2 regions of the Photobacterium damselae subsp. damselae genome follow, and region 1 is predicted to be linked to the other one. Evidence: predicted binding sites of a transcription regulator. Region 1 holds the regulator's gene; the other holds the start of a gene.
What was found. Region 1 encodes MetJ, which represses methionine synthesis genes. Its sites were predicted from a motif close to TTAGACNTNTANANGTCTAA; they were not measured.
Positions count from the first base shown of each region.

Region 2: the regulator MetJ is predicted to act here: its motif matches at 3,636-3,655, upstream of metA (homoserine O-succinyltransferase).

Region 1 covers NZ_CP146970.1:3,062,617-3,071,203, reverse strand. Annotated here, with positions in the region: gene priA (primosomal protein N') at 1-381, opposite strand, end outside; gene rpmE (50S ribosomal protein L31) at 623-835, shown strand; gene WAX86_RS14095 (sodium:proton antiporter) at 1,540-2,718, shown strand; gene metJ (met regulon transcriptional regulator MetJ) at 2,872-3,189, opposite strand; gene WAX86_RS14085 (O-succinylhomoserine (thiol)-lyase) at 3,476-4,639, shown strand; gene WAX86_RS14080 (PadR family transcriptional regulator) at 4,716-5,282, opposite strand; gene ppc (phosphoenolpyruvate carboxylase) at 5,651-8,281, opposite strand.
Region 2 covers NZ_CP146970.1:2,959,032-2,967,618, reverse strand. Annotated here, with positions in the region: rRNA gene WAX86_RS13535 (23S ribosomal RNA) at 90-2,981, shown strand; rRNA gene rrf (5S ribosomal RNA) at 3,142-3,257, shown strand; tRNA gene WAX86_RS13525 (tRNA-Thr) at 3,312-3,387, shown strand; rRNA gene rrf (5S ribosomal RNA) at 3,397-3,512, shown strand; gene metA (homoserine O-succinyltransferase) at 3,684-4,625, shown strand; gene WAX86_RS13510 (sodium:proton antiporter) at 4,751-6,031, opposite strand; gene metH (methionine synthase) at 6,228-8,587, shown strand, end outside.

The sequences.
Region 1 (8,587 bases):
ATTTTTACCTTCTTCAGTAATGGACCAATATTTAATACTGCTTAACTCAGCCTCTCGCCCTTTACGCAGTAACGTAGGCATAGCATTGGCAAGCGTATCACCTAAAGGGTACTGGTAAAATCCACTGGCCCAATTGAGTAATTGGTAGAGAGAGTCAGACCATAATGGTTGGCTGTCAATTACCTCATTAATCGCTTTTAATTGCTCAAGTGGAAAGTCAGAACTATTGCTAATTTTGGTTACAATGCCAACCAGTTGTTGGCGACCAAATGGGACCTTTACACGACCGCCAACAACCGGACATTGCTGTGGATGGATCTTATAGTCAAAGCGTTTATCTAGTGGGACAGGTAACGCAACCTGAGCAATATTTCCAGTCATTAAGTCGCCATGAATTTGAGAAAAACAGCTCATCATAGCAGGAAGCAAGATAGGGGATAAGAGGATGAACGAGGACGATGAAAAAAGTGGTGAAAAAACTAGCGTATTAGTTGATCTGTGACGTGTGATTGATTACTATACGCCGCCTAATTTGTCACATCAGTGGCAACTATTTTTAACGACGTGTGGTGCCCGGCTTTGGATCGGGAGAGCGACACGGCCTTACTACTGAGGTTATCCCATGAAACAAGGTATTCACCCAGAATACACTGCAGTGAACGCTCGTTGTTCTTGCGGCAACACTTTCGCATTCAACTCTACTCTAGGTAAAGATATCAACCTAGACGTATGTGACAAGTGTCACCCATTCTACACTGGTAAGCAGCGTCAAGTTAGCACTGGTGGTCGTATCGACAAATTCAACAAGCGTTTTGGTGCGCTATCTAGCAAGTAATTGCTCGATTGAATTTCGAAAAAAAGGATGCTTAGGCATCCTTTTTTTTATGTTTTTTTGAGGTTCTACTCAGAATCTGGCCATGTATAGCCAAATAGTAGATCGGGAGATGCGGAGGTTGTGAAGGTCAGTAGAGCCAAAAAGATCATTAAAATGTATTTTCCACCGATTAAGCACATTCCTATTGTGGTGATAAGCGAATCGAGCATAAGCCACCTCTATATTATGGGTAAATTAGCAAACTAATCTGTTTTGGCCATAGTGTAGTTTCTCTAATAAAAATATATATCGATCTTAATCACTCTTTATTACTTCATTACCTTAGATTGATAATTTTATCTTTTAATCGATAGCTATATCTTATTTTTACTTATTATTACAAAAAATAACTTTTATAAATCCACAATTATCTATATTTATTAACCTTTATAAGTGCTATTTATTATCGCTGTTAAATTAAAAATTAATTTCGTAAAAAACGAATAATTAATTCAACTTAACCTACCTCTTATTAATTTAATTTTACATTAAGTTGCATCTCGATATTCATTTAAGATAATTAGTTTGATATTAATCATAGAAGTACGCTATTCCCGCTATATTACTGTGATGTCCCGCAAAGATGCTGTTTTTTGCGTTAACTTTAATAGCAACAAACAACTTTTATTTTTGCTGTTATATTTAACATTATTGCGAGGTGTTGAGTGAGGAAAGTTATTATCTACTCGTTGTTATTAATTGTTGGTTTATTTGGTTCTCAACTTCTGCCAAATATTTTTACTCATTATAATCAATTGCAATCATTAATTATGATATCAACGATGACCGCATTGTCTTATATTATGATTAATGTAGGGCGTGAATTTGAAATTGATAAAAATAATTTAAAACAATATCGTTGGGATTATATTGTTGCGATGACAACCGCCACATTCCCTTGGATTGCAGTAGTTGTTTATTTTATTTTTGTCTTATTTCCAGCAGAACTCTGGACTAATGCGGATGCATGGAAAGAGACACTCGTTATTGGACGCTTTGCCGCTCCTACATCAGCGGGTGTTTTATTTGCCATGTTAGCAGCGGCTGGGCTTGGTGCGACTTGGATGTTCAGTAAAGCTCGTATCTTAGCGATTTTTGATGATCTCGATACCGTCCTGCTTATGATTCCATTGTCTATTTTAATTGTAGGTTGGCAGCCAGCACTTGGGGTTACGTTATTTTTGATGTTTGCTTTGCTGATATTAGGTTATCGCTATTTACATCAATGGAGTATTCCATCATCTGCTCGTAGCATTTTATTTTATTCTGTCATTATCGCTGTCGTTTGTGAGCTGTTTTACTTACGCTCTGGGATACATTTCGAGGTACTTCTTCCTGCTTTTGTGTTGGGATGCTTGATGAAATCACAGCATGAATCCAAGCAAGATGAAAAAGTCTCTACTTGGGTTGCCGCAATATTTATGGTGCTGGTGGGTCTAAGCTTACCACCTCTGTTTAATGCTGTTAGCGAAACCGTTGCTACAACATCATTGTCAATGGCGATGCCTGCGATGGGGATGAAAGAAATTATCTATCATGTTTTAGTGATATCGGTGTTGGCTAATCTAGGCAAAATGTTCCCACTGTTTTGTTACCGCAAAGAGGCAACTTTGCGTGAGCGTCTAGCGTTATCCATTAGTATGTGGCCAAGAGGTGAAGTTGGCGCAGGTGTATTGATGATCAGTTTGGGTTACGGGTTTGGTGGGCCGATGATCACGATCAGTATGTTATCTCTGGCATTGAATTTAGTGATGACGGGCTTATTTATTATGGTTGTTCGTTATCTGATTGTAACTCCAACTAGCCAAAGTGAGGAGGAGCGTTATGAAGAGTCGAGAGCTTAAACTGTTAGCTGCGGTGATCAGTATCTTTTTATTGAGTCTATTGGTCGGTCGAGTCGCTTAGTGATAATAACAATATGCCGCGATTGTAAGTCAAAAACAGCGCCATTAAGTGGGCGCTGTTTTTTATTGAGCTAAGCGGTGAGCAGTGATGAGTTATTCATCTGGATTTTCGTAGCTGATCCCCATTTCATCCATCATAGCTTTGGCTTCTGATGGAATATCGTCTGGACGATCTTTACGAATGTCATCGTCAGTTGGCAGTGGTTGCCCAGTGTATGCATGAAGGAATGCTTCGCATAGCAATTCGCTGTTTGTTGCATGACGCAAATTATTTACCTGACGACGAGTACGTTCATCAGTAAGAATTTTGAGCACCTTTAATGGAATAGACACAGTGATCTTTTTTACTTGTTCGTTTTTCTTACCGTGTTCTGCGTATGGGCTAATATATTCGCCATTCCACTCTGCCATGTCTTACCTTCTTTTACTTAATCGACAATCTCAGTTAGCTATTGATGTGCGCTGTTATAATGAGGGCGCGATATTACGTCAACATTACCTATTTGTCTTGTCTAAAGAGTAATAACTGTGGTCTGTCGTCGATAACAAGAGCCAAATAGACCTAAATTTTAGCTGGACTTACTGCTATATGTAAAGGTGTTTAGCCGTCTGGAAGTATTGACGTCCTAAATGTTAGTGGTTAAGGTGGGAACAGGATGAATAAAAACTCAACAATAAAGGGCTAGGGATGGCAAGTATGAGTAATAAACGAAGTGCAACCATTGCAGTGCGTAGCGGTATTGATTGTGATAGCCAATACAATGCGGTCGTGCCGCCGATCTATCTTACCTCAACTTACAGCTTTAATGCATTAGGAGAAGTGCCTCAATACGACTATTCTCGCTCTGGTAATCCTACCCGTAATACTTTAGCTGAGGCATTAGCTCAGTTAGAGCAGGGAGCTGGCGCGGTAGTGACTAACTGTGGTACTGCAGCGATTAATTTGTTGGTGTCAGCACTACTTGGCCCAAATGATCTGGTTGTTGCCCCTCATGATTGCTACGGAGGTACATATCGCCTCCTAAATACGCGGGCACAAAAAGGGGATTTTAAGGTTCGCTTTATTAATCAAGGCGATCCTCAAGCGTTAACTGAAGCATTAAGTCTTAAGCCTAAACTGATTTGGGTCGAAACCCCCTCGAATCCGCTGCTTCGCGTGGTTGATATTACTAATATTTGCCAACAGGCTGAGGCGGTTGGGGCACAAGTTGCGGTTGATAATACATTTCTCTCTCCAATATTACAGTTACCACTGACACTCGGTGCTGATTTTGTCGTGCATTCAACAACCAAGTACATTAATGGTCACTCTGATGTTGTTGGTGGGGTCTTAATTAGTAAAGATTCACAGCAAGCAGAAGATATTGCATGGTGGGCAAACTGTATTGGTGCAACAGGGGCGGCCTTTGATGCTTATTTAACGTTGCGAGGTCTACGTACGCTTGCCCCTCGAATTCGTCTTCATGAAGAAAATGCCCAAGCCGTGATGGGTTTTTTACAACAGCATCCGCTAATCGGTACCCTTTACCATCCAAGTTTGCCCGAGCACCCTGGCCACGAAATCGCTAATAAGCAGCAATTGGGTTTTGGTTCTATGCTTAGCTTTGAATTTGCTGGAAGCTTTGAGCAGCTACAGTGTTTTGTTAAAGCCTTAACGTTATTTTCATTAGCAGAGTCTTTGGGCGGAACAGAAAGCTTGATTGCTCATCCTGCGAGTATGACTCATCGAGCAATGTCGGATGAAGCACAGCAAGAAGCTGGAATCACTTCTCAGTTATTGCGTTTATCGGTTGGATTAGAAGATAGTCGGGATCTGATTGCAGATTTAGAACAGGCGCTATCGGCAGCCCAGCGTATTTAAGTTTGTGGTTATTTGGGAATAAAGCAAAGCCGCCCATATTGAGCGGCTTTAGCAATCAGTCATTGTGGTAGCAAGATTAGTTAATTGCTACTGCACTTGAAGAACTGTCCATATCTTTAAGTTCAGCCAGTACTTCTTCAGCCCAGTAAATCCAAGCTTGACGATTATGGATACCACGACGTAGTGTTAAACGCTCAAGACGAGTTTGGCGATCAAGACTACGGTGATTTGGGAAATGTACTTTTTCCAACTCATGGTAATGGTTAATTAGAGCGCGAGATTCTTCAATCAGTGCTTCTAATTGTTGCTGCATTGGTTCTGAGTTATGAACTCCACAAACCAGCAGTTTTGCTGAGAATTCATCACGAGTTGTTGGGTTTTGTGCTGGCTCTTGGAACCAAGCAAACAATGCCTGACGACCCAAATCGGTAATGGAATATACTTTACGGTCTGGCTTACCCTCTTGAGGCTCAAGGCGACAAGTTACCAGATCATTAGTAGCCATTTTATTCAGTTCGCGATACACCTGCTGGTGGCTCGCTTTCCAGAAATAGCCGATGCTGTGTGAGAATTCTTTGGTAATATCGTACCCTGTCGCTTCGCGGTTGCTCAGCACAGTTAAAATAACGTGTGGTAGTGACATCTCTTCTATCCGTTAAAATTATAATTAGTAAAAACTCAATATAAGGCAGCGACTTTTTGTTACGTTTCTTGTTGACGTTTTATAATCGCTTTGTTGCAGTGCCAAACTGAGACTTCATAGGATATCATCGTTTTCAATCCTAGATATACCGATTACTTTGCATATCTTTGAGACTTTATACTACAAAAATCGATTTTTTGTAGTGTTGCATCCTATTTGAGTGCTATTAATTTGTATGCTGTATGTTTCTAGCCTAGCGTAGAAGTAGAAAAAATGGATGTGTCATTTTTGAGTCATTGGACAAATATCATAAAAAAAGGCCACAAACAGTGACCTTTTTCGATTTAATTTTATTGTTTGCTGATTAATTAACCAGTGTTACGCATCCCGGTAGCAATACCTGCTATGGTCACCATTAATGCCTCTTCCATTATTGGACTGCTCTCTTGTTGCTGGCGGTTACGGTACAGTAATTCAGCCTGCAGCATGTTCAATGGTTCAACATAGATGTTACGCAAACGAATCGCTTCAGCGCCCCATGGATCTTGCTCCATCAGGTGATCGTTATTTTCTACAGTAAGAACCGTTTTAATATCTTGCTGTAATTGATCGCGAAGCTTTTGTCCTAATGGCCATAACGCTTCATCGGTGAGTCGTTGATCGTAGTACTGTGCGATACCAACATTGGTTTTGGTAAATACCATTTCTAGCATACCCAAACGTGTTGAGAAGAATGGCCACTCGCGGCACATCTCTTCAAGCAATTCAGTGTGGCCTTGATCGATAGAGTTTTGAATCGCTTCACCAGCACCAAGCCAAGCAGGAAGCAGTAAACGGTTCTGACTCCAAGCAAAGATCCATGGAATCGCACGTAAACTTTCAACGCCACCCGTTGGATTACGTTTGGCAGGTCGAGAACCAAGAGGTAATTTACCCAGTTCCAGTTCAGGCGTTGCTGCGCGGAAGTAAGGGACAAACTCAGGATTGCCGCGGACCACATCACGATATGCTTTACAAGATACCTCAGAAAGTGAATCCATTAATTCACACCATTCCTGTTTCGGCGCTGGAGGTGGCAGTAAGTTAGCTTGCAGTGTTGCACTGGCGTATAAGCTTAAGCTGTTTACTGCTACTTCTGGTAATCCTAACTTAAAGCGGATCATTTCCCCTTGCTCAGTGACGCGCAATCCACCTTTTAGGCTCCGTGGTGGTTGAGATAATAGAGCCGCATGAGCAGGAGCGCCACCTCGACCAATTGTGCCGCCACGGCCATGGAATAGAGTCAGTTCAACGCCAGCCTTTTCACATACATCAACCAATTTTTCCATAGCGCGATATTGAGCCCAACCCGCAGACATAACACCCGCATCTTTAGCTGAGTCTGAATAACCAATCATGACCATTTGATGGTTTTGAATAAAGCCACGGTACCAGTCGATATTAAGAAGCTGCTCAATAACATCCGCGCCATTATTTAAGTCATCTAAGGTCTCAAATAATGGGCAGACATCCATTCTAAATGGACAGCCAGCTTCTTGTAGCAGTAGGTGTACGGCCAGTACATCTGATGCAGTACGTGCCATCGAAATAACATAAGCACCTAGCGCATCTTTAGGTTGCTTGGCGATCGTTTTACAAGTATCGATCACTTCCTGTACTTCAGGCGATGGCTGCCAATGACGAGGCAGAAGAGGGCGCTTTGATGAGAGTTCACGAACAAGGAATGCAACCTTATCTTGTTCACTCCACTGATCGTAATCACCCAAACCAAGATAGCGAGTCAACTCTGAAATTACATCTGAATGGCGAGTACTTTCTTGGCGAATATCAAGACGAACCAGATGAATACCAAAACACTTAATACGGCGTAGGGTATCCAGCAGTAAACCATCAGCAATAATACCCATACCGCACTCATGCAGAGACTGGTAGCAGGCATACAGAGGATCCCAAAGTTGTGATTCATCCGAAATAATCGGTAGCAGGGCAACACTCTGTCCTTTGATCTGAGCGTCTAGGATATCGCGAGTGTGAGTCAACTGTGAACGAAGGTTCTTTAAGATCGCTCGGTATGGTTCGTGTTCATCCCCAGCAAGTGCGCGAACTTGCTCGTTACACTTAACCATAGAGAGTTCGCTAACGAGCTCTTGGATATCTTTAAGGTAGAGGTCAGCTGCTTTCCAGCGAGAAAGAAGCAGTACTTCACGGGTAACTTGTGACGTCACAAATGGGTTACCGTCGCGGTCACCACCCATCCATGATGAAAATGTCACAGGAGCTGCATCAATGGGTAAGCCTTCACCGATGTGTGCTTCCAACTTATCATCAAATTGGCGCAAGAAGTCTGGTACGGCTTGCCAGAGTGAATTTTCTACTACCGCAAAGCCCCATTTTGCTTCATCAAGAGGGGTTGGGCGCTGCTGACGAATGACATCGGAATGCCATGCTTGAGCAATAAGTTGTTCAAGACGAGTTTCGACGCGTTGACGCTCGGCAGAAGAAAGTTCACTGAGTTCTAATTTTGATAGACACTTATTGATTTGCACCAGTTTATGGATCATGGTGCGGCGAGCAATCTCTGTAGGGTGAGCGGTTAAAACCAAATCAATTTTAAGATTGCGAATGGCATTAATGGTATCAAACTGGCTGATGTCACCTTGCTCTAACTGGGTAAAGAGTCCATCAATTGAGTCTGGGCTGCAAACACTGGTTTCACAGTGGCGAGAAACCGTATGGTATTGTTCAGCAATATTCGTGAGGTTTAAAAATTGGCTAAAAGCACGAGCGACAGGAAGTAATTCATCATCAGGTAGATTCTGAAGCTCATTGATCAATTTAGCACGATCATCGCTATTGCCTGCGCGAGCAGATTTTGACAATTTTCGAATGGTTTCTACTTTATTAAGTAACTCTTCACCGTGGGCATCTTTGATGGTGTTACCCAACAGGTGTCCCAACATACTGACGTTACTTTTTAACGCACTGTATTTTTCGTTCATATCGTTATCCATCTCGTAATTTTGTTACATCCTTGCACTAAGGCTTGGTAACAATCTAGCTGTGATCGCACTTCAAGGTCAATATACATTACATTTACGAGTAATAAACCGAAACTACATTGATTTTGGTCATAATTCTGTCCTGAATCTGTAATTTTGTTTCTAAATTAAACGGTTAAGCACATTTGGTATGTGCTTGATATTAGAAGATAACTCTTTCTGTTGATTGTTACATTGGGCTTGCTAAGAATAAATGATAATAAAATGTAACAAAAAGATTATATGAAAAATGGCTGACTAAGTGTT
Region 2 (8,587 bases), 100 kb from region 1:
ACAAACACATTCAAGTGTCTTGTGTAAGAGTCCGGCGAAAACATAAAAACCTTGGTTGTTGAGCCATACGAAACCTCTTGGGGTTGTATGGTTAAGTGACTAAGCGTACACGGTGGATGCCTGGGCAGTCAGAGGCGATGAAGGACGTACTAACTTGCGATAAGCGTAGATGAGGCAGTAAGAGCCACTTGAGTCTACGATTTCCGAATGGGGAAACCCAGCTGCATAAGCAGTTATCTCAATGTGAATTCATAGCATTGTGAGGCGAACCGGGGGAACTGAAACATCTAAGTACCCCGAGGAAGAGAAATCAACCGAGATTCCGGCAGTAGCGGCGAGCGAAACCGGATTAGCCCTTAAGCTAATCTTGCGTTAGGTGAACATGCTGGAAAGCATGGCAATAAAGGGTGATAGCCCCGTAACCAACAACGCATTTTCAGTGAAATCGAGTAGGACGGGACACGTGTTATCCTGTCTGAATATGGGGGGACCATCCTCCAAGGCTAAATACTCCTGACTGACCGATAGTGAACCAGTACCGTGAGGGAAAGGCGAAAAGTACCCCTGTGAGGGGAGTGAAATAGAACCTGAAACCGTGTACGTACAAGCAGTAGGAGCAGGCTTGTCCTGTGACTGCGTACCTTTTGTATAATGGGTCAGCGACTTAATTTTAGTAGCAAGGTTAACCATCTAGGGGAGCCGTAGGGAAACCGAGTCTTAACTGGGCGTCATAGTTGCTAGGATTAGACCCGAAACCGAGTGATCTAGCCATGGGCAGGTTGAAGATTGAGTAACATCAATTGGAGGACCGAACCGACTAATGTTGAAAAATTAGCGGATGACTTGTGGCTAGGGGTGAAAGGCCAATCAAACTCGGAGATAGCTGGTTCTCCCCGAAAGCTATTTAGGTAGCGCCTCGGACGAATACTACTGGGGGTAGAGCACTGTTAAGGCTAGGGGGTCATCCCGACTTACCAACCCTTTGCAAACTCCGAATACCAGTAAGTACTATCCGGGAGACACACGGCGGGTGCTAACGTCCGTCGTGAAGAGGGAAACAACCCAGACCGCCAGCTAAGGTCCCAAAGTTATAGCTAAGTGGGAAACGATGTGGGAAGGCTCAGACAGCCAGGATGTTGGCTTAGAAGCAGCCATCATTTAAAGAAAGCGTAATAGCTCACTGGTCGAGTCGGCCTGCGCGGAAGATTTAACGGGGCTAAGCTATACACCGAAGCTGCGGCAATGTGCTATGCACATTGGGTAGGGGAGCGTTCTGTAAGCCGTTGAAGGTGCATTGTAAAGTGTGCTGGAGGTATCAGAAGTGCGAATGCTGACATGAGTAACGACAAAGGGAGTGAAAAACTCCCTCGCCGGAAGACCAAGGGTTCCTGTCCAACGTTAATCGGGGCAGGGTGAGTCGACCCCTAAGGCGAGGCCGAAAGGCGTAGTCGATGGGAAACGGGTTAATATTCCCGTACTTCTTACTATTGCGATGGGGGGACGGAGAAGGCTAGGTGAGCCTGGCGACGGTTGTCCAGGTCCAAGTACGTAGGTGGATGAATTAGGCAAATCCGGTTCATCACTAACACTGAGATACGATGTCGAGCTACTACGGTAGCGAAGTCATTGATGCCATGCTTCCGGGAAAAGCCTCTAAGCTTCAGATAGTAAGAAATCGTACCCCAAACCGACACAGGTGGTCGGGTAGAGAATACCAAGGCGCTTGAGAGAACTCGGGTGAAGGAACTAGGCAAAATGGTACCGTAACTTCGGGAGAAGGTACGCTCTTAACGGTGAAGTCCCTCGCGGATGGAGCTGTCGAGAGTCGCAGATACCAGGTGGCTGCAACTGTTTATTAAAAACACAGCACTGTGCAAAATCGAAAGATGACGTATACGGTGTGACGCCTGCCCGGTGCCGGAAGGTTAATTGATGGGGTTAGACGTAAGTCGAAGCTCTTGATCGAAGCCCCGGTAAACGGCGGCCGTAACTATAACGGTCCTAAGGTAGCGAAATTCCTTGTCGGGTAAGTTCCGACCTGCACGAATGGCGTAATGATGGCCACGCTGTCTCCACCCGAGACTCAGTGAAATTGAAATCGCTGTGAAGATGCAGCGTACCCGCGGCTAGACGGAAAGACCCCGTGAACCTTTACTACAGCTTGGCACTGAACATTGACCCTACATGTGTAGGATAGGTGGGAGACTTTGAAACGCAGACGCCAGTTTGCGTGGAGTCGTCCTTGAAATACCACCCTTGTAGTGTTGATGTTCTAACTTGGCCCCATCATCTGGGGTGAGGACAGTGCCTGGTGGGTAGTTTGACTGGGGCGGTCTCCTCCCAAAGAGTAACGGAGGAGCACGAAGGTGGGCTAATCACGGTCGGACATCGTGAGGTTAGTGCAATGGCATAAGCCCGCTTAACTGCGAGAATGACGGTTCGAGCAGGTGCGAAAGCAGGTCATAGTGATCCGGTGGTTCTGTATGGAAGGGCCATCGCTCAACGGATAAAAGGTACTCCGGGGATAACAGGCTGATACCGCCCAAGAGTTCATATCGACGGCGGTGTTTGGCACCTCGATGTCGGCTCATCACATCCTGGGGCTGAAGTCGGTCCCAAGGGTATGGCTGTTCGCCATTTAAAGTGGTACGCGAGCTGGGTTTAGAACGTCGTGAGACAGTTCGGTCCCTATCTGCCGTGGGCGTTGGATGATTGAGAGGGGCTGCTCCTAGTACGAGAGGACCGGAGTGGACGAACCTCTGGTGTTCGGGTTGTGTCGCCAGACGCATTGCCCGGTAGCTAAGTTCGGAATCGATAACCGCTGAAAGCATCTAAGCGGGAAGCGAGCCTCAAGATGAGTCATCCCTGATACTTTAAGTATCCTAAAGGGTTGTTGGAGACTACGACGTAGATAGGCAGGGTGTGTAAGCGCTGTGAGGCGTTGAGCTAACCTGTACTAATTGCCCGTGAGGCTTAACCATACAACACCCAAGGGGTTTTATCGGACTCCACAAACACTTGAATGTAAGTTTGAGACCGCGAGAATCGAGTTGTCGAGTATCGCGATAGTCAGTTTTTAAGATTGTAACGTTAGGAGTCTCGTATCGAGAAATCTCGACACTCGTAACGAAAAAGAATTTGCTTGGCGACCTTAGCGCTGTGGTCCCACCTGAATCCATGCCGAACTCAGAAGTGAAACGCAGCAGCGCCGATGGTAGTGTGGGGTCTCCCCATGTGAGAGTAGGACATCGCCAAGCGCCCAATTTCTTATTTTAGATTGTTAGTTATCTAGAATAAAAACAAATTAGTGTGCTGGTATGGCTCAGTTGGTAGAGCGCACCCTTGGTAAGGGTGAGGTCCCCAGTTCAAATCTGGGTACTAGCACCATCTATTTTGTTTAGCGACCTTAGCGCTGTGGTCCCACCTGAATCCATGCCGAACTCAGAAGTGAAACGCAGCAGCGCCGATGGTAGTGTGGGGTCTCCCCATGTGAGAGTAGGACATCGCTAAACACCCTTTCAAAACCCAGCCTAATGGCTGGGTTTTCTCGTTTCTGCCCTATGAAATGGTTAATCACGTACAAAATAAATGATTTCTCAGTAAAGCACTTGCTCCTTACGATAGATTTTTATACTTTAGCTGTCTGGATGGCTAAAATATAAAGGTTAAAGGAGTAAACCGCGATGCCAATAAAGATCCCAGATCAATTACCGGCGACAGATATTCTGAGAAGTGAAAATATCTTTGTTATGACGGAGGCACGAGCTGCAAGCCAAGGTATTCGTCCACTGAAGGTATTATTACTTAACTTGATGCCGAAAAAGATCGAGACGGAAACCCAATTTTTACGTTTGCTCTCTAATAGTCCGCTACAAGTTGATATTGAACTATTGCGTATAGACAATCGACCAACAAAAAATACCCCTCAAGAGCATTTAGATACCTTTTATCGTCAGTTTGAAATGGTCAAAGGGCGAAATTTTGATGGATTAATTGTGACCGGAGCACCATTAGGTTTAGTGCAATTTGAAGATGTTCTTTATTGGGAAGAGATTCAGATTATTATGAACTGGGCCAAAGATCATGTGACTTCAACTTTATTTATCTGTTGGGCTGCTCAAGCCGGGTTAAAGTTGTTGTACGATTTGCCGAAACGAACGCGTAAAGAGAAACTCTCTGGGGTCTATCAACATCAAATACATGACCATCATCATCCACTTCTGCGGGGGTTTGATGATACTTTTCTCGCTCCTCATTCTCGCTATGCTGACTTTTCACCTACTTTTTTATCCCAACATACCAACTTAGATATCCTTGCAACTTCATCAATTGCTGGGGTTTATATGGCGGCGACCCCTGATAAGCGAAATGTTTTTGTTACTGGTCATCCTGAATATGAAGTTGATACATTACATAACGAATATGTTCGCGATGTCGAGCAAGGGTTAGAGCCGAACCTGCCACTAAATTATTATCCAGAAGACGATCCTAGAAATCCTCCTAGAGCCAGCTGGCGAAGTCATGGTCATCTGCTGTTTTCCAATTGGCTTAATTACTGTGTTTACCAGCAAACGCCATATGATTTAGATAACTTCTCTGAAGCGAATTTTACTCGAGATGAATAAGAGCTAAAGGCGATAGTGCAATCATCTTGTTGTGATACGCATAATCGAAAATACTCAGCGATAAAAAAAGACCTGGATCCGAAGATACAGGTCTTAAATTTTTCTCTCTATCGTATATCGAATTATTATTTCTGGGCGGCTTCCCAAGCTTTAGCTTTTTGAATTAACGGGGTAATAGTCGAGCCCTGAATTAAGATAGAGAAAACTACAACGGCATAAGTCATGACCAGTATAATTTCTCTTACATCAATATTTTTTTCTGGGATGACTAATGTTCCCGCTGGAATTGCCATCGCCATTGCTAGAGCTAGGCCTCCACGTAAGCCACCCCAAGTTAAGATTTTCACTGAAAATGGGTTGTAAGTACGGTAGCGATTAAAAGCAACGTAAGACAAACGCACACTTAAGAAACGAGCTAAAAGTACCAGTGGAACAGCAATTGCCATTAATACCCAATCTTCTTGGTGGAAACTAAATTGCAGCATGGTCATACCGATCAATAGGAATAGTACGCCATTTAAGAATTCATCAACCAGCTCCCAGAAATGATCTAAGTGTTCTTCACTTTCTTTAGAAAAGCCAATGTAACGAGTCCAGTTACCAATCATGATACCGGAAACAACCATCGCTAGAGGGCCTGATACATGCAGATATTGAGCGAAGACATAGCCTGTTGTTGGAATACCTAAAGTTAACAGTAATTCCATTGAATGGTCATTGGTTGAGCTGATCAGATAGTGGAAGATCAAACCAAGAGCAAAGCCATAAGCGATACCACCTAGTGCTTCTTGAACAAATAGATGACCTACGCCTAAAACTGTTGGTGTTTCACTACCAAAGGCAATGGTAAATAGTGTGACGAAAATAACCAGACCGAAGCCATCGTTAAATAGTGATTCGCCCTCAATTTGAGTTGAGATACGACGAGGCGCATTGAGCTTTTTCACAATCGCCAATACAGCAATTGGGTCGGTTGGAGAGATTAGGGCTCCGAACAGTAAGCAATAGATCAGATCTAAGCCAATTCCCAATAGTTGACAGATCCCCCACAGACTGGCGCCAATAAAGAACGTAGAAAAGAGCGTTGCGCCAAGAGCGAGTAGGGTAATTTCCCACTTCTGATCTTCAAGATGAGGTAATTTAATACCCAGACCACCGGCAAAAAGTAGAAAACCTAAAATACCTTTTAGAAGAAAATCTTCAAAATTGATTTCGCTTAACTGTGTTGCCGCAATATCTTCTAAATGAAACCAACCATTATGGCCCGCAATGATAATGCCAAGAGACAGAATCAAAGAGCCAGCAGTAATTGCAATGGTGGTTTGCATCTTACCTATCTTACTGTTCACAAAAGCAATCAACATTGCAGCTGCGGCAAGATAGCACAGGGTACTGTAGACCGACATGCATAACCTCTAAATGAGAGTGAATAATTAAGATGTAAATTGTCACAAAATATCCTAGCTGAGCCTAGGGTTTTGTTTAAAAAAGTTTCAGTTAGTTGGTCAAAAAACTGTTAATTGAAATTGTTTTAGACGTCTAGATTTCCACATTAACTGTGTTAGGATGATGTTAATAAGAAAACGATAAGGATATGTGAGCGTGGTAAAAGGACTTAACTTACTGCAGCAACGTTTAGCCGAACAAATCCTGATTATTGATGGTGGTATGGGCACCATGATTCAGGGGTATAAATTAACGGAATCGGATTATCGAGGTGAACGTTTTGCTAATTGGCATTGTGATGTTAAAGGTAATAACGATCTTCTGGTATTAACCCAACCGCAAATTATTACTGATATTCATCAACAATATTTGGCCGCAGGTGCGGATATTTTAGAAACCAATACGTTCAATGCTACGACAATCGCAATGGCCGATTATGACATGGCAGATCTTAGTGCTGAAATAAATTTGGTTGCTGCACAGTTGGCTCGCCAAGCGGCCGATGAATGGAGTACTCCAGATAAACCTCGATTTGTAGCCGGTGTTCTTGGCCCAACTAATCGCACTTGTTCAATCTCTCCTGATGTTAATGATCCTGGATTTCGTAATATCACCTTTGAGCAATTGGTTATTGCTTACAGTGAATCAACACGAGCTCTAATTAAAGGTGGTGTTGATCTAATTTTGATTGAAACCATATTTGATACGCTGAATGCCAAAGCATGTGCCTTTGCGGTTGAAAGTGTATTTGATGAATTGGGTTATCAACTTCCGATAATGATTTCAGGAACGATAACCGATGCCTCAGGCCGAACATTATCAGGCCAAACAACCGAAGCTTTTTATAACGCTTTACGACATGTTAAACCGATCTCCTTTGGCCTTAACTGTGCGCTTGGACCAGACGAACTGCGACAGTATGTGGCGGAACTTTCTCGACTAGCAGAGTGCTCGGTATCTGCTCACCCTAATGCAGGACTGCCTAATGCCTTTGGTGAATATGATCTTGAACCAGAAGAGATGGCGGAACATATCGCAGAATGGGCGCAAAGTGGCTTTTTAAATTTAGTGGGTGGGTGTTGTGGTACTACACCTGAGCATATTCGACAGATGGCAGCAGTTACTCAGAATATTAAACCGCGTACACCACCTAGCATACCTGTAGCTTGTCGTTTATCTGGTTTAGAGCCTCTCAATATAGAAAAGAACTCCTTGTTTATTAATGTTGGTGAGCGTACCAATGTGACCGGTTCTGCTCGCTTTAAACGTTTAATTAAAGAAGAGCTATACGATGAAGCACTAGAAGTTGCGCGTCAGCAGGTTGAAGCTGGCGCTCAAATTATCGATATCAATATGGATGAGGGAATGCTAGATGCTAAAGCGGCCATGGTGCGTTTTCTTAACCTCTGTGCGACAGAACCTGAAATTGCCAAAGTTCCTATTATGGTCGATTCATCTAAATGGGAGGTGATTGAGGCTGGACTTCAATGTGTACAGGGTAAGCCAATTGTTAACTCCATTTCATTAAAAGAAGGTAAAGCGAAGTTTATTGAGCAAGCTAAGCTGATTCAGCGTTATGGCGCCGCTGTGATTGTGATGGCGTTTGATGAAGAAGGGCAAGCTGATACCCGTGAGCGTAAAGTTGAGATTTGCACTCAGGCTTATCGTATCTTAGTTGATGAAGTTGGGTTCGCGCCTGAAGATATTATTTTTGACCCTAATATCTTTGCTGTTGCTACGGGTATTGAAGAACACAACAATTATGCGGTTGATTTTATTGAAGCCGTTGGTGAGATAAAAGCAACACTACCCCATGCGATGATTTCAGGGGGCGTGTCGAATGTGTCGTTTTCTTTTCGTGGAAATGATCCTGTTCGTGAGGCGATCCATGCTGTTTTCTTGTATTACTGCTTTCAAAAAGGCATGGATATGGGGATCGTTAATGCAGGGCAACTGGCTATTTATGACGATCTGCCACAAGAGTTACGTCAAGCGGTAGAAGATGTTGTCCTTAATTTACGTGAAGACAGTACTGAGCGTTTATTGGATATTGCTGAGAAATACCGCGGTACAAGTAAAGTAGAGGAAGATCGCTCGGCCCAAGAGTGGCGCAGTTGGCCTGTTGAAAAACGATTAGAGCATGCCTTGGTAAAAGGCATAACTGAATTTATTGTTGAAGATACCGAGCAAGCCCGAGCATTAGCCGCTAAACCGTTAGAAGTCATCGAAGGGCCTTTAATGGCAGGAATGAATGTGGTAGGGGATCTCTTTGGTGAAGGGCGTATGTTCTTGCCTCAGGTGGTGAAATCTGCCCGAGTGATGAAACAAGCGGTTGCTTACCTCGAACCTTTTATTAATGCTGAAAAACAGGCTGGAAGTTCAAACGGCAAGATTTTATTGGCAACGGTAAAAGGGGATGTTCATGATATTGGCAAGAATATTGTGGGTGTAGTATTGCAGTGTAATAACTATGAAATTATCGATTTAGGCGTGATGGTTTCGTGTGAACAGATCTT